Regions from separate parts of the Streptomyces sp. NPDC021093 genome, predicted to be linked through region 2. Evidence: riboswitches for the same ligand, from Rfam matches in the RefSeq annotation. Region 2 holds a riboswitch; each other region holds the start of a gene.
The links. Region 2 has a riboswitch for cyclic di-AMP ahead of ACH4SP_RS30870 (transglycosylase family protein). Riboswitches for the same ligand answer to the same signal wherever they lie in the genome.

Region 1 (10,203 bases), on a different contig from region 2:
AAGCGGGTGCCGGTGAGGACCAGGACGGTGACGTGGCGGCGGACCTCGTTCGAGTCGAACGTGGTCTCCTGGTGCACCAGGTACGACGAGACGGGCTCCGCGCCGACAGCGGCCTCCACCGCTTCGGCCACAAGAGCCGGGTAGTAGCCGCTGCGCTCGATCGCTGCCCGCAGCCCCTGGGTCGTCGTACCGGTCTTCGCCATGCCATCCATCCTACGGGGCCCGGGAGGCCGGATGTCCCTTGAGCCGGGGGCGGGCCGTGGGGGCTCAGTAGCTCGGGAGGCGGCGGGGGCCGAGGTCGTTCCGCACGGCGGGGGGCGCGAGGCGGACGGTGGCGCCCAGGACGGACAGTCCGTCGGGGGCGGCGACCACGGGTTCGAGGGCGACACCGACCACCTCGGGGTGGTCGTCGACCAGTCGGGAGACGCGCAGCAGCAGTTCCTCCAGGGCGGCGGTGTCCACGGGCGCGGAGCCCCGCCAGCCGAAGAGGAGCGGGGCGGTCCTGATCGCCCGGATCAGCTCGGCGGCGTCCCGGTCGGTGGCCGGAACGAGCCGGTGCGCGGTGTCCCCGAGCAGCTCGGACGCCGCTCCGGCCAGGCCGAACGACAGCACGGCGCCCGCGGCCGGGTCGATGCTCGCCCGTACGACGGTGTCCACGCCGCGCGGCGCCATGGCCTGCACGACGGGGAGCAGCTCCTCCGGTTTGCCGAGGGCGTCGGTCAGCTCGCCGTACGCCCGCCGCAGGTCGTCCTCGTCGGCCAGGTCGAGGCGTACGCCGCCGAGGTCGGGGCGGTGGCGGAGATGCGGGGCGGTGGTCTTGAGGGCGACCGGGTAGCCGAGGCGTCCGGCCGCCGCGACGGCCGCGTCCGGGGTGGGCGCGGGCAGCGCGTCGCGCACGGCGATCCCGTACCGGCCGAGCAACTCCCTTGCGGCGCCGGGACCGAGCGGCAGGCCGCGCGGGTCGGCGTCCTCGGCGAGGAGCGCTTCGATCTGCGCGGCGGCGCCGCTCTCGTCGATGTCCTCGTACTCGGGCACCCGCCCCGGCTCGGCGGCCTCCCGCCGCCACTGCGCATAGCGGAACGCCTCGGCGAGGGCCCGGACGGCACGCTCGGCTGCGGGATAGGCGGGGATGCGGCGGGGGGTGGGGGGCTCGGCGGTGAGGGACGCGGGGGCGGGGGCCCCGGGCCCGGGGGCGGGGGCGGGGGCGGGGGCGGTGGGCGCCTTGGGGGACGGGGCAGGGGTGGCCCCTGAGGCGGCCGGGGTCTGCGGGGGTGCTGCTCCCGGTGTTCCCGGCGGGGTCTGCGGCATCAGGGCGGGCTGCGAGGCGGCCGGGGCGGGAGCGGGCTGCCGGTCCGCCGGGGCGGGAGCGGGCTGCCGGTCCGCCAGGGCCGTGGTTCTGCCCGGTGCCGTGCTCGTCGCCGCCGCCAGGGCCTCGGCCAGTTCGCCCATCTCCACGTGGACCACCGCCACCGGCTTCGCCGGAGACGCCGCCACCGCCTCGCGCAGGGCCGCCGCCAGTACCTCGCCGTCACCGGACTCCGTCGTTCCGCCCTCGCCGACCCAGGGGATCGCCGTGACGACGACCGCGTCGCACGCCGGGTTCGCGAGCGCAGCCGACAGGGCCGTGCGGAAGTCCGCCGGTGTGGCGCCCGTCGTGAGGTCGTGCGGCGGCAGCGGACGCAGCCCTTCCGCGAGACAGGCGTCGTACGTGAGGAGGCCGAGCGACTCGGAGTTGCCGAGGATCGCGGTGCGCGGGCCGCGCGGCAGGGGCTGGCCGGTCAGCATCAGCCCCGCGTCGACGAGTTCGGTGACGGTGTCGACCCGTACGACCCCCGCCTGCCGGAACAGCGCCGACACCGTGGCATCCGGAATGCGCGCCACCGGTACCGCGTGCCCCGGCGGCGTACTCCCGCTGTGGCGGGCGCCCTTGACGACCACGACCGGCTTCACGGCGGCGGTGCGGCGGGCCAGCCGCGTGAACTTCCGCGGGTTGCCGATGGATTCGAGGTACAGGAGGACGGCGTCCGTTTCCGGGTCCTCGTAGCAGTACTGGAGGAAGTCGTTCCCCGAGACGTCAGCACGGTTTCCGGCGGAGATGAAGGCGGAGACGCCCGCGCCGCGCCGGTCAAGACCGGAGAGCAGCGCGATGCCGATGGCGCCGGACTGGGCGAACAGGCCGATCCGGCCGCGCGCCGGAGACCGGGGGGCGAGGGACGCGTTGAGTCGTACGTGATCGGAGGTGTTGATGATGCCGAAGGCGTTGGGGCCGATGATCCGCATCCCGTACGAACGCGCCTGCCGGACCAGCTCCCGCTGCCGCTCCCGCCCTTCGGCCCCGCTCTCCGCGTATCCGGCGGCCAGGACCACGAGCCCCTGGACGCCGCTCTCGCCGCAGTCGGCGACGACTTCCGGAACCTTCTCCGCCGGTACGACGACGACCGCGAGGTCGACGCCCTCCCCGATCTCGGCGACGGAGCGGTGCGCGGGAACGCCGTCCAGCTCGGTGACGTCCGGGGGAAGGGCCGCGTTCACCGCGTACGCACGACCGGTGAATCCGGCGGCGAGCAGGTTGCGCAGGACGGTACGGCCGACGGACTGCGCGGAGCGCCCGGCGCCGACGACCACGACGGACCCCGGCGACAGCAGCCGCTGCACGGAGCGGGCCTCGGCGCGGTGCTCGCGGGCGCGCTGCACGGCGAGGGAGCGGTCGGTGGGCTCCAGGTCGAACTCCAGGTGCACGACACCGTCTTCGAAGGAGCGCTTCTGCTGGTAGCCCGCATCCGTGAAGACCTTGATCATCTTGGAGTTGGCGGGCAGCACCTCGGCGACGAAGCGCCGGATGCCGCGTTCGCGGGCGACGGCTCCGATGTGTTCGAGGAGGGCGGAGGCGACGCCGCGTCCCTGGTGGGCGTCCTGGACGAGGAAGGCGACCTCGGCCTGGTCGGCGTCGGGGCCCGAGGCGGGCAGTCCGGCGGCGTTGATGCGGTCGTAGCGGACGGTGGCGATGAACTCGCCGCCGACGGTGACCGCGAGGCCGACCCGGTCGACGTAGTCGTGGTGGGTGAAGCGGTGCACGTCCTTGGCGGACAGCCGGGGGTAGGGAGCGAAGAAGCGGTAGTACTTCGACTCGTCGGAGACCTGCTCGTAGAAGCTGACGAGGCGGTCGGCGTCCTCGGTGGTGATGGGCCGGATGCGTGCGGTGCCGCCGTCGCGGAGCACGACGTCGGCCTCCCAGTGGTCGGGGTACACGTGATGCGCGTCGTCCACAGCCTTGGCCATGGGGGCAGCCTACGACTCGCGGCCGCTCGGAGGGCGGGGCAGTCTGGTCCTGTCCGGCGGGGCTTGTGCCGGGACTTGTGGCGGGGCTTGCGCCGGGGCTTCCGTCGGGACTTCCGCCGGGACTTCCGCCGGGCAGAGCAGCCTGCACCACGTGAGAGACTGGTCTAGACAACCAATAAGCACATGAAGGGCAACACCATGGTTGAGCGCCGCGTCACCGTCGGCTGGGCCGAGGGCCTGCACGCCCGCCCCGCCTCCATCTTCGTCCGCGCCGTCACGGCCACCGGCGTCCCCGTCACCATCGCCAAGGCGGGCGGCAACCCGGTCAACGCCGCGTCGATGCTGGCGCTGCTGGGTCTGGGTGCGCAGGGCGGCGAGGAGATCGTGCTCGCGTCCGAGGCGGAGAGTGCGGACGCGGCTCTGGACCGTCTCGCGAAGCTGGTCGCCGAGGGCCTGGACGAGCTCCCCGAGACCGTCTGACCTTCCGAGAGCCCATGAGGCCGCACCCATAGGGTCGCGCCCATAAGGGCGAATTCTCGCGCGGAAGCCGTGGCATCCCGAATTCGGGGGCCGCGGCTTCCGTCGTTTCCTGATCCCGAGAATTCAGTTCACCAAGAACGCCTCAGGGCGCCAGGAACACCGGTGAATTTGCGTCCGTCCGGGGCTCTTTTCCGCTACGACTTGTATACGGCCCGCGTGTTAATTCCGGCCGCCCGTCATGTTGACTGCTTGTTGCGGAATCCTCATGCGGTGCGCGGCCACCGCCCGCTCCGCGTGCCGTGCGGTCAGCGCCCTGGCCCGGTCCGCGTCGCGCCTGGTCACCGCGTCGACTATCGCGCCGTGCTCGGCCCACGTCTCGGCGGGCCTGGCCGGCCGCTCCACCACGTACATCCAGGCGATCTTGTGCTTGAGCTGGGCCAGCAGGGTGATCAGGCCGGGGCTGCCGGACGCCTGGGCCAGGGTCTCGTGGAACCAGCCGGTGAGAGAGGTCAGATCCTCGCCATCGGCCCGCCCGGCCCGGTCCTGCCCCAGCCTGACGAGCCCGCGGAGCACCTTGAGGTGCGCCTCCGTCCGCCGAACGGCCGCACGCGCCGCACCGAGCGGCTCCAGGAGCGTACGCATCTCCAGGAGGTCGGCGGCCTCCTGCGCGGTCGGCTCGGCGACGCAGGCGCCCGCGTGCCGGCGGGTGGTGACGAAGCCCTCGGCCTGCAGGGTGCGCAGCGCCTCGCGGACCGGGACGCGCGAGACGCCGTACCGGCGGGCCAGCAGCTCTTCCGTGAGCCGGCTGCCGCGCGGCAGAGCTCCGGACACGATGTCGTCGCGAATCGCCGTACACACCGAATGCGCGGGAATGCGCATGCCCGGACCTCCGTCTGCCCGCCGAATCCTTCTCTCAACTCTATTGCAACGCGGCGGAATTACCGAAGAAAATCCTGAACTCTGGCCTGAACTCCAGCCTGAACTCCGGGGAGAGCGCACACAGAAATGCCCCGGCTCGTGGAGAGCCGGGGCATTCCCGAACAGCAGGTACGGCGACGCGTGCAGCAGCAGGTGCGGCAGCCGCGGGTGCGGTCAGACGCCGACGCCGTGGCCGCGCAGGTACGCGACCGGGTCGATGTCCGAGCCGTACTCGGAGGAGGTGCGGGCCTCGAAGTGCAGGTGCGGGCCCGTGGAGTTGCCCGTGGAGCCGGAGAGGCCTATCTGCTCGCCGGACATGACGGACTGGCCGACGGAGACACCGATCGAGGAGAGGTGGCCGTACTGGGTGTACGAGCCGTCGTTCATCCTGATCACGATGTTGTTGCCGTACGCCCCGCCCCAGCCGGCCTCGACGACCGTGCCGGCACCGACGGCGACGACGGAGCTGCCCGACGAGGCGTGGAAGTCGACGCCGGAGTGGCTGCCGGAGGACCACAGCGCGCCACCGGACTTGTAGCTGGTGCTGACGTACGAGTCCGCGACCGGCAGCCGGAAGGCGTTGAGGCGCTTGCGCTCGGCCTCGCGGGCGGCACGCTCGCGCTCCTCGCGCTCCTTCTTCGCCTTGGCCTCGGCCTTGCGCTTGACCTCCGCCTTGCGGGCCTCTTCGGCCTTCCGCTCGGCCTCGGCCTTGTCGTACGCCTGCTTCTGGGCGGTGGCCTGTGCCTCGACCTGGGCGGTGAGGGTCTCCGTCACGGTGTTCTCCATGACGACGGCGCGGATGGTGCCGGTGTCCTCGGCCGACAGGTCGTGCTCGGCGGCGATGGCCTGCGGGGCCAGCGTTCCGATGACACCGGTCGTGGTGAGGGCGGCGACTCCGGCGATGTTGGCGCTCTTGCGCGACAGCACGGAGGGACGCCGGTGCTTCCCGGCGGCACGGGTGAACGCCATGAAGTGGCTGTTTCCTTTCCTTCCTTCTCGCCTACCGGGTTAGCTGACGGGTTCGGAGCAGGAAGGTCTCCTACGGGCCCCACCGGCCCGTGAAGGGCGATGGCGTCCGATTCACCCCAGGGACTGAGTGGGTCCCCGGCTCCCCAGGCTCGCGCCTGACGGGGACTCGGCGATGACTGCCCGGTGCCGCGGTTGCGGCGCACTCTGACGGACAGCCGGACCGACGCTAAGCGGCACTTCTTTCAATCGCCAAACAGACAGCCCTTTTTGTAACGGAGCCCACACGGCAGACAGGCAACCTCTCCAATAAATCGGACATAAGGGAGGACCCCGACGACTCGGGAGTCATCGGGGTCCTTCTTGTCATGCTTTGTGCCGGTCGTACGAACGGCCTTGTGCGGCCCTCCGACCGGTCAGCCGGTGACGACCGTGACCTCACCGATGTTCAGCGCCCGTACGGGCTCCGCGATCTGCGAGGCGTCGCCGACCAGGATCGTGACCAGCTTGTCCACCGGGAACGCGTTCACGACGGCCGCCGTGGCCTCCACCGTGCCGGTGGTGGCGAGCCGGGCGTACAGCTGGGCCTGGAAGTCGTCGGGCAGGTGCTGCTCGACCTGGTCGGCCAGCGTGCCCGCGACGGCGGACGCCGTCTCGTACTTGAGCGGGGCGACCCCGACCAGGTTCTGCACGGCGACGTCGCGCTCGGCGTCGGTGAGGCCCTCGGCCGCGAGCGTCCGCAGGACCTTCCAGAGGTCGTCCAGGGCGGGCCCGGTCGACTCGGTGTCCACGGAGCCGCTGATGGCCAGCATGGCGGCGCCGCTGCCGTCCGCGGCGGAGCGCATCACCTGGCCGAAGGCGCGCACGCCGTAGGTGTAGCCCTTCTCCTCGCGCAGGACGCGGTCCAGGCGCGAGGTGAGGGTGCCGCCGAGGCAGTACGTGCCGAGAACCTGGGCGGGCCAGACGCGGTCGTGCCGGTCCGGGCCGATGCGGCCGATCAGCAGCTGGGTCTGGACGGCACCCGGGCGGTCGACGATGACCACGCGGCCGGTGTCGTCGGCGGTGATCGGCGGGACCGGGCGCGGCGCGGCGGTGTTGCCCGTCCACTCCCCCAGGGTGTCGGCCAGGACGGCGTCCAGGTCGATGCCGGTGAGGTCGCCGACGACGACGGCCGTGGAGGTGGCCGGGCGGACGTGCGCCTCGTAGAAGGCGCGCACGGCGGCCGAGTCGATGGCCTTGACCGTCTCCTCGGTGCCCTGGCGGGGGCGCGACATGCGCAAGGAGGCCGGGAAGAGCTCCTTGGAGAGCTGCTTGGCGGCCCGCCGGGACGGGTTGGCCGCCTCGTGCGGGATCTCGTCGAGCCGGTTGCGCACGAGACGGTCGATCTCGCCGTCCGCGAACGCGGGCGCGCGCAGGGCGTCGGCGAGCAGGCCGAGCGCCTTGGGCAGCCGGGAGACCGGCACTTCGAGGGAGACCCGGATGCCGGGGTGGTCGGCGTACGCGTCGAGGGTGGCGCCGCAGCGCTCCAGCTCGGCGGCGAACTCCTCCGCCGAGTGCTTGTCGGTGCCCTCGGTGAAGGCGCGCGACATGATCGTGGCCACGCCGTCCAGGCCCTGGGGCTCGGCCTCAAGAGGTGCCGCGAGGTTGACCTCGACGGCCACCAGCTTCTGGCCGGGGCGGTCGCAGCGCAGCACGACCAGCCCGTTGGGCAGGGCGCCGCGCTCGGGGGCCGGGAAGGCCCACGGGGTGGCGGGGCCCGCCTGCGGCTGCGGGTGGAACTGCATCTCGCTGGTCACGGCTGCGGCCTTGCCGGTGGTGGCTGCGGTCTCCGTCACTGGTCCGCCCCTTCCTGCTGCTCCTGCTGGACTTCCTGTACGACGTCGGCGTGCGCGGCGTCGGCGGGCTCGACCGGCTCGGACTCGGCCGCGGCCGCGAGCGGCTCGTACACCAGGACCGCGCGGTTGTCCGGGCGCAGGCACGCCTTCGCGACGGCCTGCACCTCATCGGCCGTCACGTCCAGCACGCGCTGCACGGCGGTCAGGGCGAGCAGCGGGTCGCCGAACAGCACGGCGTACCTGCAGAGTTCGTCGGCGCGGCCGGCGACCGTGCCGAGCCGGTCCAGCCACTCGCGCTCCAACTGGGCCTGGGCGCGCTCCATCTCCTCGGCCGTCGGGCCCTCGGCGGCGAACCGCGCGAGCTCCTCGTCGACGGCCGCCTCGATCTGCGGAACCTCGACGCCGCCCGACGTCTTGACGTCCAGCCAGCCGAGCGAGGGCGCACCGGCCAGGCGCAGCAGGCCGAATCCGGCCGTCACCGCCGTCTGGTCGCGTCGTACGAGCCGGTTGTGCAGGCGGGAGGACTCGCCGCCGCCGAGCACGGTGAGCGCCAGGTCCGCGGCGTCCGCCTCGCGCGTGCCGTCGTGGGGCAGCCGGTAGGCGGCCATCAGCGCACGCGCCGGGACCTCCTCCTCGACGACCTCGCGCAGCTCGCCGCCGATGACGTCGGGCAGCGAGCCGTCGCGCGGCGGCTGCTTGCCGTCGTGCGAGGGGATCGAGCCGAAGTACTTCTCGACCCAGGCCAGGGTGGCCTCGGGGTCGATGTCGCCGACGACCGACAGCACCGCGTTGTTGGGCGCGTAGTACGTACGGAAGAAGGCGCGGGCGTCTTCCAGCGTCGCGGCGTCCAGGTCGGCCATCGAGCCGATCGGGGTGTGGTGATAGGGGTGGCCCTCGGGGTACATGAGGGCGGTGAGCTTCTCGAAAGCGGTGCCGTAGGGCACGTTGTCGTACCGCTGGCGGCGCTCGTTCTTGACGACGTCGCGCTGGTTCTCCATGGACTCGTCGTCGAGCGCGGTGAGCAGCGAGCCCATCCGGTCGGCTTCCAGCCACAGCGCCAGCTCCAGCTGGTGCGCGGGCATCGTCTCGAAGTAGTTGGTGCGCTCGAAGCTGGTGGTGCCGTTGAGCGAACCGCCCGCGCCCTGCACCAGCTCGAAGTGACCGTTGCCGTGCACCTGGGCGGATCCCTGGAACATCAGGTGCTCGAAGAGGTGCGCCAGGCCCGTACGGCCCTTGACCTCGTGGCGCGAGCCGACGTCGTACCAGAGGCAGACCGCGGCGACCGGGGTCAGGTGGTCCTCGGAGAGGATCACCCGCAGACCGTTCGCAAGCCGGTGCTCGGTCGCTGTCAGGCCGCCGGAGCCGGCCTGCGCTGTGGCCGTGTGACCCATGGGCATGTACGTCCCTTCGATCGCGTATGAGACAAGTCCTGCAAGTAAGTCCTGCCACTGTATGCAAGCGCAGTGACAGTCCGCGAAGTTCCCGTTTCCCGCAGTCTTCTCGAAGACGCCTTCGCGGCCGCTCCGAAACCCGCTACGGACGGGTCGAGGTCGGCGTTGTCAGTGCGGCGGTCCACAATGGTCCGCGTCAGCACCCCCGCCTCCCGCACCACCGATCCCCACAACCACCCTTTGAACAGTGAGAAGGAGCCGCAGCGCGATGGCCCGCCGCAGCACGAAGACCCCGCAGCCTGACGAGGCGTTCGAGGAGAAGATCCTCGACGTCGACGTCGTCGACGAGATGCAGGGCTCCTTCCTTGAGTACGCCTACTCGGTGATCTACTCGCGCGCCCTGCCGGACGCGCGGGACGGCCTGAAGCCGGTGCACCGCCGCATCGTCTACCAGATGAACGAGATGGGCCTGCGCCCCGACCGGGGGTACGTCAAGTGCGCCCGCGTCGTCGGCGAGGTGATGGGCAAGCTGCACCCGCACGGCGACGCGTCGATCTACGACGCGCTGGTCCGCATGGCACAGCCGTTCTCCATGCGGCTGCCGCTGGTCGACGGCCACGGCAACTTCGGCTCGCTGGGCAACGACGACCCGCCGGCCGCGATGCGTTACACCGAGTGCAAGATGGCCGACGCGACGTCGCTGATGACGGAGTCGATCGACGAGAACACGGTCGACTTCAACCCGAACTACGACGGCAAGGAGCGCGAGCCCGTCGCACTGCCGGCCGCGTACCCGAACCTGCTGGTCAACGGCGCCACCGGCATCGCGGTCGGCATGGCCACCAACATGCCCCCGCACAACCTCGGCGAGGTCGTGGCCGCCGCCCGCCACCTGATCAAGCACCCGGGCGCCGACCTCGAAACGCTGATGCGCTTCGTGCCGGGCCCCGACCTGCCGACCGGCGGCCGGATCGTCGGTCTGACCGGCATCAAGGACGCGTACGAGAAGGGCCGCGGCAGCTTCAAGATCCGCGCCACGGTCTCCGTGGAGAACGTGACGGCGCGCCGCAAGGGCCTGGTCGTCACCGAACTCCCCTTCACGGTCGGCCCGGAGAAGGTGATCGCGAAGATCAAGGACCTGGTCGGCGCGAAGAAGATCCAGGGCATCGCGGACGTCAAGGACCTCACCGACCGCTCGCACGGCCTGCGCCTGGTCGTCGAGATCAAGAACGGCTTCGTGCCGGAGGCCGTCCTGGAGCAGCTCTACAAGCTGACCCCGATGGAGGAGTCCTTCGGCATCAACAACGTCGCCCTGGTCGACGGCCAGCCCCTCA
Region 2 (10,203 bases):
TCGACCGCATCACCAACACCCTCTCCGACGCCACCGTCGACGGCCCTGTGATCCAGGTCGGCCACGTCGGCTCCTTCCACCAGAACCGCCACGTAGCAGGCGACAACGTCGACCTCACGGGCAACACCATCAACGGCCAGGTCATCGGCGTCCAGACCGTCCACCACGCCCCGCCCACCGCCCACGACTGGCGGCCCGTACGGGAGGTGGGCCCGATCGAGTTCGGTGTGCGGCCCACCCGGCGCGTCCACCTCCGCGACGCACCGCCCTACGCGGAACGGGACCGTGACCGCGAACTCGCCGAGTGGCTGGCCCACACCGGCCTGGTCCTCATCCTCGCCAAGCCCCTCGCCGGCACCTCGCACACCGCCTGGAACGCGGTGACACAGATGGACGGGCACCGGCTGTACGCCCCCGAGCCCGGCACCGACCTCCGCACGCTTCCGGCGGACCTGAAGAACGAGCGCGGCAAGTACGTCCTGTGGCTCGACGACATCACGGACCACCTCGGCGCCGGAGGCCTCACGCACAGCCTGCTGGGACGCCTCACCGCCCTCGGTGTCGTGGTCCTCGCCACCATGGACCCCGACGCCCATTACGCCCGCCGCACCGAACGCGTCCTGGCGGCCGCACACACCGTGGAACTCGAACGCGAGTGGAGCGACCGGGAGTTCGCCCGCCTCCTGCCGTTCGTCCAGGACGGCTGCGTGGCCGAGATCTACGAGCACGGCGACCGTGCCCACGTCGCCGCCCACTTCGCCTTCGGCCACCTGCTGCGCGACGAGTGGCACCGCCCCGGCACCCGCACCGCCCACCCGCGCGGACACCTGCTGGTGCGGGCCGCCGTCGAGCTGGCGGGATGCGGGGTGAGAACACCGGTGCCGGAGAGCCTGTTGAGGCGGCTGTGCGAGGGGTACGCCGCAGAGGCCGACGGCGTGGCGAAGGAGTCGTACGAGGAAGCCTTCGCCTGGGCGACCGCGGAGCACTTCGGCATCCCGGGTTTCAGCCTGCTCGCCCCGGCCAGGGGGCCGGGGTTCTGGCGGGCGCACGGGGCGCTGGTGGCGGGGGAGTGGCCGGTCACCGACGAGGTGCGGGAAAGAATCCTGCGCGAGACGCAGGACGAGGAGGACATCGACAGCGACGACCTGGAGCGGTCCTACTGCGACGTACTGCGCCCGCGGGCGGAATCCGGAGACCTGGCCGCCATGGTCCGGCTCGGCCGGTTGGCTCCCAAATTCACCGAGGCCCTCACCTGGTACCGCCGTGCCGCCGACGCCGGAAGCGTGGCCGCGGCAGCCGAACTGGGGCAACTGCTCAGCGAGTTGGACGGCAGCGAGGCCGAAGCGGTCAAATACCTGGAGGCCGCCGCCAGGGGCGGACACCACCCCTCCGCCGCCGTCCTCGGCCGTTTCCTCCTCGACCGGGCCAGACACTGGCTGGGTGTCGCGGGTGCCCCCGAGGCGACGGCGCTCCGGAGTCTGCTGGACCCGCCGGAGGCGACCGTCGGCGCAGGGACGGACGGCCCGCCCGCCGAGCCGGCCCCGTTCCGTATCGACTACTCGCCCCCGGTCGACTACTCGCCCCAGGCCTGGTACCTGCCCGGCGGTTCTCTCTCCGAGCCTCCGTCGAGACCCCGCGAAAACACCCCCGGGTCCGCCCCGGGTTAACGTCAAAGCGTGACCAATCCCCCCGCCGCCGAATCTCCCGCCCCCACCCTCTTCACCTGGGAGTTCGCCACCGACCCGTACCCCGCCTACGCCTGGCTGCGCGAGCACGCGCCCGTGCACCGCACCAAGCTGCCCAGCGGCGTCGAGGCCTGGCTGGTGACGCGGTACGTGGATGCCCGGCAGGCCCTCGCCGACCAGCGGCTCAGCAAGAATCCGGCGAACCACACCGGCTCCGCGCACGCCAAGGGCAAGACCGGCATCCCCGGCGAGCGCAGTGCCGACCTGATGACGCATCTGCTGAACATCGACCCGCCGGACCACACCCGGCTGCGACGGCTCGTCTCCAAGGCATTCACCCCGCGCACGGTCGCCGAGTTCGCCCCCCGCGTGCAGGAGCTGACCGACCGGCTCATCGACGCGTTCGAGCCCAACGGGTCCGCCGACCTCATCCACGAGTTCGCCTTCCCGCTCCCCATCTACGCGATCTGCGACCTGCTGGGCGTACCCCGCGAGGACCAGGACGACTTCCGCGACTGGGCGGGGATGATGATCCGGCACGGGGGCGGGCCGCGCGGGGGAGTGGCGCGCTCGGTGAAGAAGATCCGGGCGTACCTCGTCGAGCTGATCCACCGCAAGCGCGAGGACCTCGGCGACGACCTCATCTCCAACCTCATCCGGGCCAGCGACCACGGAGAGCACCTGACGGAGAACGAGGCCGCCGCCATGGCCTTCATCATCCTGTTTGCCGGTTTTGAGACGACCATCAACCTGATCGGCAACGGGACGTACGCGCTGCTCCGCAACCCGGAGCAGCGCGAGCGCCTCCAAGCCGCCCTCGCCGAGGGCGACACCGGACTCCTCGCCACCGGCGTCGAGGAACTCCTGCGCTACGACGGCCCGGTGGAGCTCGCCACCTGGCGGTACGCGACCGAGGACCTGAGCATCGGCGGCGAGGAGATCTCCGCGGGCGACCCCGTGCTCGTCGTGCTTGCCGCCGCCGACCGGGACCCCGAAAGGTTCCAGGATCCGGACACCTTGGATCTCAGCCGTCGGGACAACCAGCACCTCGGCTACGGCCACGGCATCCACTACTGCCTCGGCGCCCCGCTCGCCAGGCTCGAAGCGCAGACGGCCCTCGCGACCCTGCTGACCCGTCTCCCTGACCTGCAACTCGCGGAAGATCCTGCCGATTTGCGGTGGCGTGGCGGCCTCATCATGCGCGGACTGCGCACCCTCCCGGTCGAGTTCGGGGAACCCGTAAGGGCACCCGAAGCTGACGGCGCGTCAGCAATGTGACCTTCGCGTGATCTCCACTGCATCGACTTGTGACGGGTGTTCGACTGCGGCTACGTTCACGGACGACCCAGCAGTTACGGCCAGAAGCCGGGTCACCGTCAGCTGAAAGGCAACCGCATGCGCTCCGGGAACGGTAAACACCGCCGCCCGCGTCAGGCACCCGCTCTCATCGTCGCGGCCGGGGTGACCGGATCCGCACTCGCGATTCCGCTCCTGGGCGCGACCAGCGCCAGCGCGGTCGAGTCGAACACCTGGGACCGCGTCGCCGAGTGCGAGAGCGGCGGCATGTGGAGTGCCGACCTCGGCAACGGCTACTACGGCGGGCTCCAGTTCTCGCAGGAGAAGTGGGACCAGTACGGCGGCGGTGCGTACGCCCCGCGGCCCGACCTCGCCAGCCGCTCGCAGCAGATCAAGGTCGCCGAGAAGGTGTTCGCCGCCGAGGGCCCGCAGGGCTGGCCGAGCTGCGCCGGCGTCTCCGGGCTCGCCCCGGGCGGCGGTGCTGATTCCGGTTCCGGTTCCGCGTCCGGCGGGGTCGACGCCGCCGATCCCGGCACGGACACCGGTGCACCGCCCAAGCCCCCGGCGGGCTCCGTGAAGCCGGACACCCCCGGCGAGAGCGCCCACCAGGACACCCCGGGCACGGGTGCGGACGCGGGCACGGGTGCGGGTAAGGACGCGGGTACGGATCCGGGTGCGAAGGCGCCGACCACCCCGGCCACCCCCGTCACTCCGACCACCCCCGCCATCCCGGGCAGCGGCCATCCCGCCGAGCCGACCCCCGGCTCCAGCATCGAGCCCAGCACCGGCCCGACCACCCCGGGCACCGAACTGCCCTTCCCCGGCGGCACGACGCCCGGTACGCAGGCCCCCGGCACGCAGACCCCGGGCACGCAGACCCCGGGCATCGAGTCCCCGGACGCGTCGGTCACGCCCGGCACGCCCGCCACTCCCGGTACGCCCGCCACCCCGGGCGCCACCGACCCCGCGGACGGAGGCCAGGGCAAGCACCGCGGCGAGCCCGCGCCGGAGAACTCCCTTCCCGTACCGGACAATTCGTCCACCCCGGACGGGACCGACGGACGCGATGAGGGCCGCCACGCCTCCCGTGACGGCGACAAGGGTGCGGACGGCGCACCCGGTCCCGGCGACTACACCGTGCGCCCCGGCGACAACCTCTGGCACATCGCCGACGAGGCGCACGTGCCCGGCGGCTGGCCCGCGCTCTACGAGGCGAACCGCAAGGCCCTGGGCGACGATCCGGACCTCATCAAGCCTGGCCAGAGCCTCGAATTGAGCGAAAAGTAGGCCCAGAACACAGGTAGTTCGGGACCTTATGTCCGGTTCTGCGCAAGTGAGACATGAGTCTCTCTGCCCCAACTGGCGTGTCCCTGCTGGAAGGTCCCGCCGTGCCCCCTCTGACCTGCGTAAACAACCGTGCAGGGAGGGCAAGTAGGGGCTGAATGTCCCCGATGGGCCTCTTTGAACATCGGGGACTCCTGTGATTACGGTCGTCCTCGCTCGCCACCGGTGGGCACCGGAGCCCGCACGCCGAATCCTGCCGGCGGGCCTCGGCAGCAGTCGTCGCGAAAGCGCCGTAGGCAGGAGCGGGGGACCCAAGGTAAGTGCCGGGCCCGGACGTTGAGAGACGGACGAGGAACGGCTTGGGGTGAAGCCGCCGAGACGGAACGCGGGAGAGATCCGCGGTCCCGACCGGAGGCCGGGCGAACTCACAGCCCGAACCCGACAGCTCACCTCGAAGGCGTCGGTGAGGGGATATCCATGTCGCTGTTCACTGGCAAGGGCAAGCACCGCCGTCCGTCCAAGGCCACCCGTGTCGCCACCCTCGCGGGTGTCACCGGTGTCGCGGTCGCCGCTCCGCTGATGGGGGCCTCCTCGGCCTCCGCCGCCTCCGTCGACACCTGGGACGCCGTCGCCCAGTGCGAGTCCGGCGGCAACTGGTCCATCAACACGGGCAACGGCTACTACGGCGGCCTGCAGTTCACGAACTCCTCGTGGGCGGCCGCCGGCGGCACCAAGTACGCGCCGCGCGCCGACCAGGCCACCAAGGGCCAGCAGATAGCCGTCGCCGAGCAGCTCCTCAAGATCCAGGGCCCCGGCGCCTGGGCCTGCGCGGGCGCCGGCAACCTCAGCAACGACGGTGTCGACCCGGGCGTCAGCACCGGCTCGGGCACGCAGAAGTCCGCCCCGAAGAAGCAGCACCGCTCCGAGGCCCCGACCGCCTCCCGCTCCGAGGCCCGCCAGGCCCCGAAGTCCGCGGCCCCGAAGTCCGAGGCCCCCAAGACGGCAGCCAAGCCGTCCGCCCCGATCCAGAAGGGTGACGGCGAGTACGAGGTCAAGTCCGGCGACACCCTCGCGAAGATCGCCGAGGCGAAGCACGTCAAGGGCGGCTGGCAGCACATCCTCGACCTGAATGAGGGAGTCGTCGTCGACGCCGACCTCATCTACCCGGGTCAGCAGCTCCACCTGAGCTGACCCCCGCGGAGACCCCGGCGGCCCACCCCCGCCCGGTCCCCGCGCAGTGGAGCGGACGGCCCACCCCCGTCCGCTCCGCACACCTGGACCCCGGCCGGGCGCGACTTCCCCCTGTACGCGCCCGGGCCGGGGCCCTTCTGCGTCCACGTCCCCTCGTATGGGCAGAGCCCGTACGCACGCTGGGTGAACAGGTCCGTAACACACGGCGACGGCCTTCAGGTCCTTCGTCCTGTATTACAGGCATTCGGGCATCTTTTCGTCCCAGCGGGCGGTCCATCGGCTGGCTGATGCCTGCGATCCGGTTAGGCTCATGTCGCAAGGCCGAAAGCGACCCTGCGCCGCGCCCCGTCAGCGGGCGCACCCCTCAGCGTCACATCCCATAAGGAGATGCTCGTGCCGTCCATCGACGTCGTCGTAGCCCGGGAAATCCTGGACTCCCGAGGCAACCCCACGGTCGAGGTCGAGGTCGGCCTCGACGACGGCAGCACCGGCCGTGCTGCTGTTCCGTCCGGCGCCTCCACCGGTGCCTTCGAAGCCATCGAGCTTCGCGACGGTGACCCGAACCGCTACCTCGGCAAGGGTGTCGAGAAGGCCGTTCTCGCCGTCATCGAGCAGATCGGCCCGGAGCTCGTCGGCTACGACGCGACCGAGCAGCGCCTGATCGACCAGGCGATGTTCGACCTCGACGCCACCGAGAACAAGGGCTCCCTCGGCGCCAACGCCATCCTGGGCGTCTCCCTCGCCGTCGCGCACGCCGCCTCCGAGGCCAGCGACCTGCCGCTGTTCCGCTACCTCGGCGGTCCGAACGCGCACCTGCTGCCCGTCCCGATGATGAACATCCTCAACGGTGGGTCGCACGCCGACTCCAACGTCGACATCCAGGAGTTCATGATCGCCCCGATCGGCGCGGAGTCCTTCTCCGAGGCCCTTCGCTGGGGCGCCGAGGTCTACCACACCCTCAAGAAGGTGCTGAAGACCAAGGGCCTGTCCACCGGCCTCGGCGACGAGGGCGGCTTCGCCCCGAACCTGGAGTCCAACCGCGCCGCCCTCGACCTCATCGTCGAGGCCATCACGCAGGCCGGTTACATCCCCGGCGAGCAGATCGCGCTCGCGCTCGACGTCGCCGCCTCCGAGTTCTACAAGGACGGCAAGTACGAGTTCGAGGGCAAGTCCCGCTCGGCCGCCGAGATGACCGAGTACTACGAGGAGCTCGTCTCCGCGTACCCGATGGTCTCCATCGAGGACCCGCTGTACGAGGACGACTGGGCCGGCTGGAAGACCCTCACCGACCGTCTGGGCTCCAAGGTCCAGATCGTCGGCGACGACCTCTTCGTCACCAACCCGGAGCGTCTGGCCCGCGGCATCGAGGAGGGCTCCGCGAACGCCCTGCTCGTCAAGGTTAACCAGATCGGCTCGCTCACCGAGACGCTGGACGCCGTCGAGCTGGCCCAGCGCAACGGCTTCAAGTGCATGATGTCGCACCGTTCCGGCGAGACCGAGGACGTCACCATCGCCGACCTCGCCGTCGCGGTGAACTGCGGCCAGATCAAGACCGGCGCCCCGGCCCGCTCGGACCGCGTCGCCAAGTACAACCAGCTGCTGCGCATCGAGGAGATCCTCGACGACGCCGCGGTGTACGCGGGCCGCTCCGCGTTCCCCCGTTTCAAGGGCTGATTCCTCGCTGAAGGTTTAAGCCTCCGTACGTCCCCGTACCCGGTCCCGTACCGTGTGCGGGGACGTCGGTGCGTAACGGGGAGGGACAACGGATGGCCGCGAAGGGCAACCGCGACCGGTTCTCCACCACGACCAGGCTGCGACTGCTCGGCGAGCAGACCGCCGCCCGCGTCTACCGCTCCCAGACCCGCCGCCAGGCCCGCCGCTCCCGGCTCACGGGCCGGGCGGCGCTGCTCGTCCTGGTGGTCTGCACGCTGGTGGTGGCTCTCGCGTACCCGATACGGAGCTACTTCTCGCAGCGCACCGAGATCGCCGACCAGGAGCAGGCCAGGGACGAGGCGGACCGGCGCGTCGAGGAGCTCCGCGACGCCAAGGCCCGGCTGCAGGACGACGCGTACATCGTGCGGCTGTCCCGCGAGCACCTGCACTACGTGTTGCCCGGCGAGACGGGCTTCACCATGTACGACCCGGACGCGTCCGGCGCCTCCGAGCGGCCGGGCGAGGGCGGCGCGGCCGACCAGCCCTGGTACTCGAACGTCTGGGGCGGCGTCGACGAGGCCGACCGCCGGGAACCGTAGAACCACTCTCCGTACGAAAACAGACCGACAGAAGGCACGCATGGACACCCCGCCCCCGACCACGCCGCGCACCGAGCCCACCGACAAGGACATCGAGGCGTTCAAGCTCCAGCTCGGCCGTCCGCCGCGCGGGCTGCGCGCGATCGCGCACCGCTGCCCCTGCGGCAACCCGGACGTGGTCGAGACGGCTCCGCGGCTGGAGGACGGCACGCCGTTCCCCACGCTCTACTACATGACCTGCCCGCGGGCCACGGGCGCCATCGGCACTCTGGAGGGCTCCGGCCTGATGAAGGAGATGCAGGCGCGGCTGTCCACCGACCAGGAGCTGGCGGACACCTACCTGGCCGCGCACGAGGACTACCTCAAGCGGCGCGACGAGATCGAGGAGCTGGTGGGCTTCCCCAGCGCCGGCGGGATGCCCGACCGGGTGAAGTGCCTGCACGTGCTGGTGGGCCACTCCCTGGTCGCAGGACCCGGCGTGAACCCCTTCGGCGACGAGGCGCTGGCGCTGCTGCCCGAGTGGTGGGCCAAGGGCCCGTGTGTGACGCCGTGCACGGACAAGGCCGCCGACAAGGCCGCGGACCAGGCCGAGGAGGCCGCCAAGTGACCCGTATCGCCGCCATCGACTGCGGTACGAACTCCATCCGCCTGCTCGTCGCCGACGCGGACCCCGCCACCGGCGAGCTGGTCGATCTGGACCGCCGGATGACCATCGTCCGGCTCGGCCAGGGCGTGGACCGCACCGGCCGCCTCGCCCCCGAGGCGCTGGAGCGCACCTTCGCGGCCTGCCGCGAGTACGCGCAGATCATCAAGGATCACGGCGCGGAGAAGGTCCGCTTCGTGGCCACCTCCGCCTCCAGGGACGCCGAGAACCGCGACGAGTTCGTCAGCGGCGTCCTGGACATCCTGGGCGTCGAGCCCGAGGTGATCTCCGGCGACCAGGAGGCCGAGTTCTCCTTCACGGGCGCCACGAAGGAGCTGGCGGGAGATGAAAAGGGCGCGGAGCGCCTTCCTTGGAAGGGTGGTGGTGGGCGACGGGCGGGCGAGGACTACCTCGTCGCCGACATCGGCGGCGGCTCCACCGAGCTCGTCACCGGCCGCGACACGGTCCAGGCCGCCCGCTCCGTCGACATTGGCTGCGTACGGCTGACCGAGCGGCACCAGCCGTCCAGCCCGGCAACGCCCGAGCAGGTCGCCGCGATCCGCGAGGACATCGAGGCGGCCCTCGACCTGGCCGCGCGGACGGTGCCCTTCGCACAGGGCCCCGAGGGTGCCGAAGGCTCCCGCACCCTGGTCGGCCTCGCCGGGTCCGTCACCACCGTCGCGGCGATCGCGCTGGGGCTCGACACGTACGACCCCTCGGCGATCCACCACGCCCGGATCCCGTACGAGCGCGTCCGGGAGGTCACCGAGATGCTGATCGGTGCCACCCACGACGAGAAGGCGGCGATCCCCGTCATGCACCCGGGCCGGGTGGACGTCATCGTCGCCGGATCGCTCATCCTGCTCGCCCTCATGGAGCGCGCGGGAGCCGCCGAGGTCGTCGTCTCGGAACACGACATTCTGGACGGCATCGGGTGGTCCGTCGCCTGACGCGAGAGCGCGCCGAACGAACTTCGTGAAGTTCTTCACAAGGAAAAGGGGCCCGTTGGGCCCCTTTTTCACGTCCCGGAGCCGATCGGGCGGTGCGGCGCCCCCGAGTGCGTGCATAACGGACGGTTCCGGGCGTGTAACGGATGTATGAAACGCGTAAGTGGTCCAGTCCACGGAAGGGGCCATCAGGCCAGTTGGGAAGGGGTTTTCAACGACCCTCGACGCCCGGTGGTTCCCCCTTCGGGCCATGACCTCAGTCACGTGGGCCGCGGAGTGTAGCAGAGGGTCCCGCAGACCTTGTGAAGGGGCTCACGAGGTACCCCCCGGTGAGGGGTGGATACTCGATTGCATGAGCACCACGGAGCGTCCCAGGATCCTCGTAGTAGGCGGTGGGTACGTAGGCCTGTACGCGGCACGACGCATTCTCAAGAAGATGCGTTATGCGGAAGCGACCGTCACGGTCGTCGACCCGCGCTCGTACATGACCTACCAGCCCTTCCTGCCCGAAGCCGCCGCCGGCAACATCTCGCCGAGGCACGTCGTCGTACCACTGCGACGCGTCCTTCCCAAGGCCGAGGTGCTCACCGGTCGGGTCACCACCATCGATCAGGACCGCAAGGTCGCCACGATCTCGCCGCTCGTCGGCGAGGCCTACGAGCTGCCCTTCGACTACCTGGTCGTCGCGCTCGGCGCGGTCTCCCGCACCTTCCCGATCCCCGGCCTCGCCGAGCAGGGCATCGGCATGAAGGGCGTCGAGGAGGCCATCGGCCTGCGCAACCACGTCGTCGAGCAGCTCGACAAGGCCGACTCCACGACCGACGAAGAGGTCCGCCGCCGTGCGCTGACCTTCGTCTTCGTCGGCGGTGGCTTCGCAGGTGCGGAGACCATCGGCGAGGTCGAGG
Region 3 (10,203 bases), on a different contig from region 2:
GTGGCAGGCGTACGACCCGAGCACTGAGACCGGCTCCTTCGACTCCGCGGCCTTCGAGACCAGCTCCTTCGAGACCAGCTCTTTCGAAACCGGGGCCTTCGACGCCACCGCCTGGAACTCCGCCGCGGCCGAGTCGCCGGAACCGGCCGCCGCACCGGCCGACTTCGCGCAGGACACCTCCTTCTCGCAGGACACCGCCTTCCCGCAGGACACCGCGCTCCCGCCGGACGCCGCCTTCGCTCAGGACACCGACCTCACGCAGGACCAGGGCCGGGACACCGACTTCAGCACCGCCGAGTTCCCCGTGGTCTCCCCCGACGACGTGCACCCGCACGCACACGACGCGGGTGACTCCGGCCCCGGCCCCGAGCCGGAACCCGCGGCGGCCGGCCCCCGCGCCGCCCGCCGAGCCCCCGCGAGCCGCGGCCGCCGCCGCACCCCCGCCAAACGCTCCGCGCTCCTCACCGTCGCCGTACCCTCCGCCTGTGTCATGGGCGTCGCAGGAGTCGCCGCCGCCTCCGTGGGCGGAATCGCCGGTGCCGACGAGTCGAAGCCGAAGCCGACGACCATGGCCGCCGCCGACCCGGCGACCGTGAAGCCCGTCGCCGTCAACAACAAGCTCGACACCCAGCTCGCCGGACTGAGCGCCGACGCCCGCGACTTCGGCGACCGCGCCAGCCGTACGCAGGAACGTATCGACCTCAAGGAACGCCAGGACGCCGAGAAGAAGCGCAAGGCCGAAGAGGCCGCGCGCAAGGAGGCGGCCCGCCCCAAGTACGCCCTGCCCGTCGCCCAGCACGGACTCAGCGCGTACTACGGCCAGGCAGGCGTCAACTGGGCGGCCGTGCACACCGGCATCGACTTCCCCGTCGACCTGGGCACGCCCGTGATGGCGGCGACCGACGGCACGGTCAGCGCCGAGTTCAACAGCGCGTACGGCAACATGATGAAGGTCGTCTCGCCGAGCGGTGTCGAGACCTGGTACTGCCACCTCTCCACCACCAAGATCCGCTCGGGTCCCGTGAAGGCCGGCGACGTCATCGGCTTCTCCGGCAGTTCCGGGAACTCCACCGGGCCGCACCTCCACTTCGAGGTACGACCGGGCGGCGAGTCCGCCGTCGACCCGCTGGCCTGGTACCGCAGCCACGGCCTCGACCCGACGACGTAAACCCCCGGCACCGTTCGTACGGAAGGCCTACGGGAAAGGGCCCGCACCGGACATCCGGTGCGGGCCCTCATTCGTACCTGTGCGGAGCTACAGCTTCTCGACCGGCGCGTACCGCAGCAGCAGCTTCTTCGGGCGCTCGCCGCCGAAGTCGATCGTGGCCTGCGCGTCCGAACCCGACCCGGTCACCGTCATCACCGTGCCGAGGCCGAACTGGTCGTGCGTGACGCGGTCTCCGACGGCGAGATTGATCACCGGCTTCTCCGCCGCACGCCGGGTGGCGAAGCCCGAAGGGCCGCCCCGGGAGCGGGAATTGGCCAGCGAAGAGGACAGCGAGGACGCCACCGAGCCCGCCTTGGAGCCGGAGACCGGGCCCGCCGGGATCTGCGCGCCGGTGCGCTTCCACTCCAGGTGGGTGTCCGGGATCTCCTCCAGGAAGCGGGAGGCCGGGTTGTACGAGGGTTGGCCCCAGGCGCTGCGCATGGTCGAACGGGTGAGGTAGAGGCGTTCGCGGGCGCGCGTGATTCCGACGTACGCCAGGCGCCGCTCCTCCTCCAGCTCCTTGGTGTTGCCCAGCGAGCGCATGTGCGGGAAGACGCCGTCCTCCATGCCGGTCAGGAAGACGACCGGGAATTCGAGGCCCTTGGCGGTGTGCAGCGTCATGAGGGTGATGACGCCGGAGCCGTCCTCGCCCGATGCGTCAGCATCAGATTCAGCAGGTGCGTCGGGGATCTGGTCGGAGTCGGCGACGAGCGCGACCTTCTCCAGGAAGTCGGAGAGGGTGCCGGGGGCTTCGCCGTCGTCGTCCCCCTGGTTCTCCTGCTCGAATTCGAGGGCCACCGCGGCGAGTTCCTGAAGGTTCTCGATGCGGGTCTCGTCCTGCGGGTCGGTGGACGCCTGCAGCTCGGCGAGATATCCGGTCCGCTCCAGTACGGCTTCGAGGACGGTGGCCGGTCCTGCTCCGGACTCGACGATCGTACGGAGCTCCTCCATCAGCGTGTTGAACCGCTTGACGGCGTTGGACGAGCGGGCGGCCATTCCGTACGCCTCGTCGACGCGGCGCAGGGCCTGCGGGAAGCTGATCCGCTCGCGCAGCGACAGCGCGTCGATCATGGCTTCGGCGCGCTCGCCGATGCCGCGCTTGGGCACGTTGAGGATGCGGCGCAGCGGGACGGTGTCCTCGGGGTTCGACAGCACGCGCAGGTAGGCCAGGATGTCCCGGACCTCCTTGCGCTCGTAGAAGCGGACGCCGCCGACGACCTTGTACGGCAGGCCGACCCGGATGAAGATCTCTTCGAAGACGCGGGACTGGGCGTTCGTACGGTAGAAAACGGCGACGTCGCCGGCCTTGGCGTCGCCCGCGTCGGTGAGGCGGTCGATCTCCTCGGCGATGAACTGGGCCTCGTCGTGCTCGGTGTCCGCGACGTACCCGGTGATCTGGGATCCGGCGCCGGCGTCGGTCCAGAGGTTCTTCGCGCGGCGGTTCTCGTTGCGCTCGATGACGGCGTTGGCGGCGGTGAGGATGGTCTGGGTGGAGCGGTAGTTCTGCTCCAGCAGGATCGTCTTCGCGTCCGGGTAGTCCTCCTCGAACTGGAGGATGTTGCGGATCGTCGCGCCGCGGAAGGCGTAGATCGACTGGTCGGCGTCGCCGACGACGCACAGCTCACCGGGGGCCTTGCCCTCGCCGGAGGGCCCGACCAGCTCCCGTACCAGCGTGTACTGGGCGTGGTTGGTGTCCTGGTACTCGTCGACCATCACGTGCCGGAAGCGCATCCGGTAGTGCTCGGCGACGTCGGGGAACGCCTGGAGCAGATGCACCGTGGTCATGATGATGTCGTCGAAGTCCAGTGCGTTCGCCTCGCGGAGGCGGGACTGGTACATCGCGTAGGCCTGGGCGAGGGTCTTCTCGAAGCCGTCGGCGGCCTGGCCGGCGAAGGTCTCCTCGTCTATCAGCTCGTTCTTCAGGTTGGAGACCTTGGCGCTGAAGGACTTCGGCGGGAACTTCTTCGGGTCGATGTCGAGGTCGCGGCAGACCAGGGCCATCAGACGCTTGGAGTCGGCGGCGTCGTAGATCGAGAAGGAGCTCGTGAAGCCGAGCTTCTTGGACTCGCGGCGCAGGATGCGGACGCAGGCGCTGTGGAAGGTGGACACCCACATCGCGTTGGCGCGCGGGCCGACCAGGGCCTCGACGCGCTCCTTCATCTCGGCCGCGGCCTTGTTGGTGAAGGTGATCGCGAGGATCTGGCCGGGATGCACACCGCGGGCCGCGAGCAGGTGCGCGATGCGATGGGTGAGCACACGGGTCTTGCCGGAACCGGCTCCGGCCACGATGAGCAGCGGCGATCCGGCGTGCACGACGGCTGCGCGCTGGTTGTCGTTCAGCCCGTCGAGCAGGGCCGCCGGGTCGACCACCGGGCGGGGGGCGCCGTCCCGGTAGTACGCGTCGCGGGGCGGCGGCGGGCCGTCGAAGGCGCCCTGGAAGAGGTCGTGCGGAACCTCCTCCGCGGGGGCACCGTCATCGGTGTCCTCCGGGGGAGGCGGGGCCGCGTCGTCCTTGTGCTGGAGGTCGGCCAGGAAGCTGTCGTCAAAGAGGCTGCTCATCGCCTACCGAGTCTAGGCGGCCGCACTGACAGCAGGTCCCGGTTTCCGCCACCACCGTCCGTGACCTTGCCCAGCACCACCCGCGACCACCTTCCGTGACCCGACCCTCACCGCTTGCAAAGGTCACGAAAATGTATCGGGCATATCGAACATCAGGCTTCCCACCCGTCACGGGGATTGGCTACGGTGCTGCGCGAGCGGCCCGTACCCCCCTCGGCGAACCGCGCCGGAACGGTGCCCTCACGCCGAATTCGCGCCGCCCGCACGGTGGTTCGGAACCGGGGACCCACACGCATCACCGGGGTGAATCGGCCCGTCCCCCACACACACCTGGGCCGTAGGGCACCTTCCGTCAGTCCGCCCGAACCCGACAGCTAACCCGGTAGGCGGTCCACGGAAGGAATGCCTGCTTTGGCATCGCATCGCAAGCCGCGTACCCGCGCCACGTCGCTGATACGTTCCACCGCTCCCGGATTCGGCGTCACCACCGCCGCCCTGGTCACCGTCGGCCTGGTCGCCCAGTCCGCCCAGGCCGCGCCCACCGCACCCGCCTCGCCGAAGCCCTCGGTCGAAGAGGTGCAGAAGAAGGTCGACGACCTCTACCGGCAGGCCGGGACGGCGACCCAGAAGTACAACGCGGCCAAGGAAGCCACCCGGCAGCAGAAGGAGAAGCTCGACGGGCTCCTCGACGACGTCGCGCAGCGCACCGACAAGCTCAACGAGGCCAGGCGGGCGCTCGGTACCTTCGCTGCCACCCAGTACCGCAGCGGATCGGTCGGTTCCACGGCCGCTCTGCTCCTGGCGCACGACCCGCAGTCGTACTTCGACTCGCGGCGGCTGATGGCGCGGACCACCGATCGGCAGAAGAAGCTGGTCGCCGACTACAGCGCACAGCAGCAGTCCGCCGCGAAGCACCGGGCCGTGGCGACCCGCGGTCTGGAGCGGCTGACCACGTCGCAGGCCTCGCTGCGGGAGTCCAAGCAGGACGTACAGGACAAGCTCGGGCAGGCGCGCGGGCTGCTGTCGCGGCTGACCGCCGAGGAGAAGGCCAAGCTCGCGGAGCTGGAGCGCAAGCGCGAGGCGGAGGCCAAGCGCAAGGCGGAGGAGCTGGCGCGGCAGCAGGCGGAGGAGGCGGCCAGGGAGAAGGAGCGGGAGGAAGAGAAGGAGAAGGAGCCCGGGCAGGGGTCCGGATCCGGGTCGGGTACCCGTACCGGTACCGGTACGGGCACAGGCACGGGCACGGATTCCGGTAGCGGCTCGGGCTCCGGCAGCGGCTCTGACTCCGGCTCCGGCTCCGGCTCCGGCTCCGGAAGCTCGTATTCCACGAAGGCCGCGAAGGTGCTGGACTTCGCCCGCGCCCAGATCGGCAAGCCGTACATCTGGGGCGCGACCGGCCCCTCCTCGTACGACTGCTCGGGGCTGTCCCAGGCCGCCTGGCGGGCCGCCGGGGTGACCCTGCCGCGGACCACCTGGGACCAGGTGAAGGTCGGCACCCGGATCGCGACGAAGGACCTCAAACCGGGTGACCTGGTGTTCTTCTACGACGACATCAGCCACGTCGGCATCTACAAGGGCAACGGAATGATGATCCACGCACCGAAGCCGAACGCGAAGGTGCGCGAGGAGTCGATCTACTACATGCCGATCTACGGGAGCGTACGGCCGGCCTGACCGGTCCCGCCGGAACTCAGGTCCAGAGGACGGCGACGAAGATATTGACCGCCGTCAGCCCGCCGACCGCGCCGAACAGCGCCTTCTCCACCTTCTCGTCATCGCGCTTGACGTAGACGAGGCCCAGGATCACCACCAGGATCGCCAGCTTGATGCCGAGCTTGACGTTGTTGAGGGTGTGGTCCTGGGCCTGGTTGAGCCCGACCAGGGCGATGCCGGTGACCAGCATGGTCAGCGCACCGTGCAGCATCGGGGGCGTGAAGCGGGCGGTGCCCGCGCCCATCGCCTTCATCTGGGTCAGGAAGCCGCCGAGGAGCGAGGCGATGCCGATGATGTGGAGTCCTACGAAAACATTGATCAGTACATCCATGGGGCGGAGCCTAGCCAGGCGTTAGCAGGGGGATCGCGGCAGGGCGGGCCATTCCGTCCCATCGATCACAGTGGGCGCGGAAGTGGTGATTCCGCATCCCAGTCGTCGATCATCTGCGATCAGCACTCGCCCTCTTCCTGCCATTAGCGCTCATTCGAAGGCTGTGCCGTGACGCCCAGGTTTAGCGTCCCTCCCCAGACGGCCGACTCCCCTCCCCCACCGGCCGGACGGACCCGTGGAAGGACGTGAACGCCCTCGTGGCAGCGCACCGGAAGCCCAAGCAGCGCTCACTCACCGGCAGTACCGTTCGTACCGCCCGCACCACCGCGGTCACCCTCGCACTGGCAGGGGCCGCGGGCACCACCGCACTGGAGGGCACCGCACAGGCGGAGCCGACGCTCACTCCGGCACAGATCAAGTCGAAGATCGACAAGCTGTACCACGACGCCGAGGCCGCCACCGAGACGTACAACGGCGTGCAGGAGAAGGCCGAGCGGACCAAGAAGTCGCTCGACCAGCTGCGGGACGAGGCAGCACGCAGGACGGAGCGGCTCAACTCCGCACGCGGCTCGCTCGGTTCGCTGGCCGCGGCCCAGTACCGCACCGGGGGCATCGAGCCCGCGCTCCAGGTCGCGCTGACCTCGAACCCCGACCAGTATCTGGAGCGGGCCGCGATCGCCGGGCGGGCGGGCGACCGGCAGGCCGTCAAGGTGCAGGGCGCGCAGCGGCAGGTGGCCGAGATCGCCCGCCTGCGCGGCAGCGCCGGTCAGAGGTTCACCGAACTCGCCGAACAGCAGGGCGAGTTGAAGAAGCAGAAGGCGGAGATCCAGAAGAAAATCTCCGGCGCGGAGGAACTGCTCTCCCGGCTCACCGCCGACGACCGTGCCCGGTACGCCGCCCAGGACGGGCACGGCGAGGCGGGTGGCGGCGACCGTGCCAGTCGCGGGGATCGCACCGAGATGCCTCGCGGCGACGTCCGGGCACCCAACGCCCGTGCCTCGCAGGCCGTTTCGTTCGCGTACTCCGCTCTGGGAAAGCCTTATGTCTGGGGTGCCACGGGCCCCTCCTCCTTCGATTGCTCGGGCCTGACCCAGGCCGCCTGGCGCTCTGCCGGGGTGGCGCTCCCGCGCACCACCTACACCCAGATCAACGCGGGAGAACGCGTCTCGCGTTCCCAACTCGCGCCGGGAGATCTGCTTTTCTTCTACTCCGGCATCACCCATGTCGGGCTGTACATCGGCGAAGGCAAGATGATCCACGCCCCGCGGCCCGGTGCCCCGGTGCGGATCGCACCGATCGACGAGATGCCGCTGACGGGGGCGACACGGCCCGCGTGAGGCCCCCTGCGCAATGCCCCCTGATCGACAGGGTCGGCCACTCTTCCCGGGGTAACCGCCTCTATGAGGCCGTGGCCGCCACGGCCTCATAGAGGGAGGCACAGTCATGCCGGGCATCATCAGCAGGATCAAGAGTTACGCGCGCAGCCCGCAGGGCCGCCGGACCATCGCCCGAGGCCGCCGCGAGGCCGCGAACCCGCGCAGGCGCTCGCAGGCCAGGCAGCTCCTGGGCCGACTGCGCGGCGGGCGCGGCCACGGCCGGCAGTACTGAGAACCGGCACCGAGCCGACACCGGCGGCCCGCACTGTGGCACCGGCGGCCCGCACTGCGGGACCGGCGGCCCGCACTGCGGGACCGGCAGCCCGTACTGACCGCCGGTACTGGACCGTCGGCGCCGACCGCCGGTACTGACCGAGGGTGGCTGCCTGCCCGGTTGCGGCGACTACTTGCCCAGCTGCTCCGACAGCCACCGGAAGACCTCCGGCACCTGCTGCTTCCACACGCTGGTGCCGTGGGGCCCGGTCAGCTTCACGGCCCGCACCGTCGTCGGTGCCTTCGCCTCCGCCTTCATGGCGGTCCCCGCCTCGAAGCCGTCACCGGCCGCGCCCGACATGAACAGGGCGGTGCGCGGCGGCTTCCCCGCCTTGTTCGCCGCCTTCAGCATCATGTACGGGTTGTTGGCGCGCCGCAGTTCGGGGGTCGCGGCGGTGAGGGCGGCGGGCTCGCCCTTCGGGTCGTTGAAACCGGAGAGGCTGACGCCCGCGCGGTAGCGGTCCGGGTGCGCGACGGCGAGCTTGGCCGCGCAGTGCGCGCCCGCCGAGTAGCCGCCGACGGCCCAGTCCGCGGCCTTGTCCGAGGCGCGGAAGGTGTCGGAGACCATCTTCCGCACGTCGACGCTCAGCCAGCTGTCCGCGTTGACCTTGCCCGGGATGTTGGCACAGCCGGTGTCGGTCTGGTCGCCGAGCAGGGTGGTGCGGGGCGAGACCAGGATGAACGGCTTGACCTTGCCCTGCTCCATCAGCGGCCCCAGCTGCTTGTTCACCTCAAGGGTGCCGAACCAGGCCTTCGCGGACCCGGGGTAGCCGGGCAGCAGCTGGACCACCGGGAACTTCTTGTCCTTGTACGCCGGATCGTCGTACTGCGGCGGCAGCCACACGTACACCTCGCCCTCGACCCCGGAGATCCGGCCCTTGAGCTCGGTGACCTGGACGCCCGCCCCCATCCTGGCGTCGTCGACCGGCTTGAACTTCGCGGCTTCCTTCGGCTGCTCGGACAGCTTCTGACCGCCTATGCCGTCGGGGCCGAGGTCCGCCGCCGTCCCCGCCCGGTCCGTCGTACCGAGCAGGTCCTCCCAGCTGTCGTACAGCCCGTTGGCGTTGTTCACCCCGACGAAGACCACCGTGATGGCGGTGACCTGCGCGAACACCAGCATCAGCAGCCGTACGAAGCCGCGCACGGCGGCGGGTCCGCGCACCCGGCTCCACAGGGCCAGCGGCAGGACGACCGCGACCACGAGCAGGGCGATCGCGGTCACGAAGAAGGGGGTCCCGGTCAGACTCATCACGTGGGTACTAGATGGCCCGATCGCCACCGCGGTTGCCCCTTTTCACGTGTCTGTCACCTGACTCACACCCCTGCCGCACCTGAACGCCCGGTGAAGCCGCAGGTCAGACCAGCCGTCGGGCGGTCGCCCAGCGGGTCAGCTCGTGCCGGTTGGACAGCTGGAGCTTGCGCAGCACCGCCGAGACGTGCGACTCGACCGTCTTCACGGAGATGAACAGCTGCTTCGCGATCTCCTTGTAGGCGTAGCCGCGCGCGATCAGACGCAGCACCTCGCGCTCCCGCTGGGTGAGCCGGTCCATGTCCTCGTCGGCCGGCGGCGCGTCCGTCGACGCGAACGCGTCCAGTACGAACCCGGCCAGCCGCGGCGAGAACACCGCGTCCCCGTCCTGTACCCGGAACACCGAGTTCACCAGGTCGGCGCCGGTGATCGTCTTGGTGACGTACCCGCGTGCGCCGCCCCGGATGACGCCGATGACGTCCTCCGCCGCGTCGGAGACCGACAGCGCCAGGAACCGCACCGGCCGCTCGGCGTCCGACATCAACGGCGCGCACCGGCGCAGCACCTCGACCCCGCCGCCACCCGGCAGGTGCACGTCGAGGAGGACCACCTCGGGCCGGGTCGCCGTGATCACGGTGACGGCCTGGTCGACGTCGGCGGCCTCGCCGACCACCTCGACGCCGGTCGTCCCGGTCTGGCCGATCTCGGCCTGCACCCCGGTGCGGAACATCCGGTGGTCGTCGACCAGCACCACCCGTACGTGCCGGGCCTGTCCCTGCTCCGTCTGTGCGCTCTGCTCGGTCATGCGTCCGCCGCCCTCTCCATCTCAAGCTCGACTTCCGTGCCCCCGTCGGGCGCGGAACGCAGCCGTGCCGTGCCGCCGTGCCGTTCCATCCGGCCGATGATCGATTCTCGTACGCCCATCCGGTCGTCCGGAATCGCGTCGAGGTCGAAGCCGGGTCCCCGGTCCCGCACGGACACGAAAACCGTGCGGCCCTCAACCTCCGCGAAGACCTGTACCGCACCGCCCTCGCCACCGTACTTGGCGGCATTCACCATTGCCTCGCGTGCGGCCTGCATCTGTGCCGCCAGCTTGTCGTCCAGCGGGCAGTCACCGACCACCACCACCTCAAGAGGCACTCCGTGTTTGTCCTCCACCTCGGCTGCCGCGCGCTTCACCGCGTCCGCGAGGGTGGTGGGTTCCTCGTCCTCGTCCTTGCCGGTGCCCTCCGGCCTGTACAGCCAGTTGCGCAGCTCGCGCTCCTGGGCGCGGGCCAGGCGCCGCACCTCCGAGCCGTCGTCCGCGTTGCGCTGGATCAGGGTCAGGGTGTGCAGTACGGAGTCGTGGACGTGGGCGGCGACCTCGGCCCGCTCCTGGGCGCGGATGCGCATCAGGCGCTCCTCGGACAGGTCCTGAGTCATGCGGACGAGATAGGGGCCGGCCAGCAGCCCGATGCCCGCGATCACGGCGAGCGCGGCCGTCAGTACGTTGCCCAGC

Region 1: linked by a shared signal. The riboswitch ahead of ACH4SP_RS38160 (M23 family metallopeptidase) and the one ahead of ACH4SP_RS30870 (transglycosylase family protein) in region 2 are both predicted to bind cyclic di-AMP.
Region 3: linked by a shared signal. The riboswitch ahead of ACH4SP_RS23485 (NlpC/P60 family protein) and the one ahead of ACH4SP_RS30870 (transglycosylase family protein) in region 2 are both predicted to bind cyclic di-AMP.

The regions. Positions count from the first base shown of each region.
Region 1 is NZ_JBIRQJ010000016.1:135,893-146,095, forward strand. It holds gene ACH4SP_RS38140 (DUF5998 family protein) at 1-203, opposite strand, end outside; gene ACH4SP_RS38145 (GNAT family N-acetyltransferase) at 268-3,279, opposite strand; gene ACH4SP_RS38150 (HPr family phosphocarrier protein) at 3,478-3,759, shown strand; gene ACH4SP_RS38155 (GntR family transcriptional regulator) at 3,979-4,638, opposite strand; gene ACH4SP_RS38160 (M23 family metallopeptidase) at 4,852-5,646, opposite strand; cyclic di-AMP (ydaO/yuaA leader) riboswitch at 5,660-5,828, opposite strand; gene ACH4SP_RS38165 (M16 family metallopeptidase) at 6,060-7,427, opposite strand; gene ACH4SP_RS38170 (M16 family metallopeptidase) at 7,475-8,869, opposite strand; gene ACH4SP_RS38175 (DNA topoisomerase (ATP-hydrolyzing) subunit A) at 9,138-10,203, shown strand, end outside.
Region 2 is NZ_JBIRQJ010000010.1:322,918-333,120, forward strand. It holds gene ACH4SP_RS30855 (hypothetical protein) at 1-1,667, shown strand, start outside; gene ACH4SP_RS30860 (cytochrome P450) at 1,677-2,963, shown strand; gene ACH4SP_RS30865 (transglycosylase family protein) at 3,081-4,268, shown strand; cyclic di-AMP (ydaO/yuaA leader) riboswitch at 4,544-4,740, shown strand; gene ACH4SP_RS30870 (transglycosylase family protein) at 4,743-5,456, shown strand; gene eno (phosphopyruvate hydratase) at 5,844-7,130, shown strand; gene ACH4SP_RS30880 (septum formation initiator family protein) at 7,223-7,708, shown strand; gene ACH4SP_RS30885 (DUF501 domain-containing protein) at 7,749-8,315, shown strand; gene ACH4SP_RS30890 (exopolyphosphatase) at 8,312-9,301, shown strand; gene ACH4SP_RS30895 (NAD(P)/FAD-dependent oxidoreductase) at 9,651-10,203, shown strand, end outside.
Region 3 is NZ_JBIRQJ010000007.1:318,119-328,321, forward strand. It holds gene ACH4SP_RS23475 (M23 family metallopeptidase) at 1-1,168, shown strand, start outside; gene pcrA (DNA helicase PcrA) at 1,256-3,766, opposite strand; cyclic di-AMP (ydaO/yuaA leader) riboswitch at 4,000-4,171, shown strand; gene ACH4SP_RS23485 (NlpC/P60 family protein) at 4,169-5,437, shown strand; gene ACH4SP_RS23490 (hypothetical protein) at 5,454-5,807, opposite strand; gene ACH4SP_RS23495 (NlpC/P60 family protein) at 6,065-7,144, shown strand; gene ACH4SP_RS23500 (hypothetical protein) at 7,251-7,415, shown strand; gene ACH4SP_RS23505 (alpha/beta hydrolase) at 7,587-8,705, opposite strand; gene ACH4SP_RS23510 (LuxR C-terminal-related transcriptional regulator) at 8,812-9,510, opposite strand; gene ACH4SP_RS23515 (PspC domain-containing protein) at 9,507-10,203, opposite strand, start outside.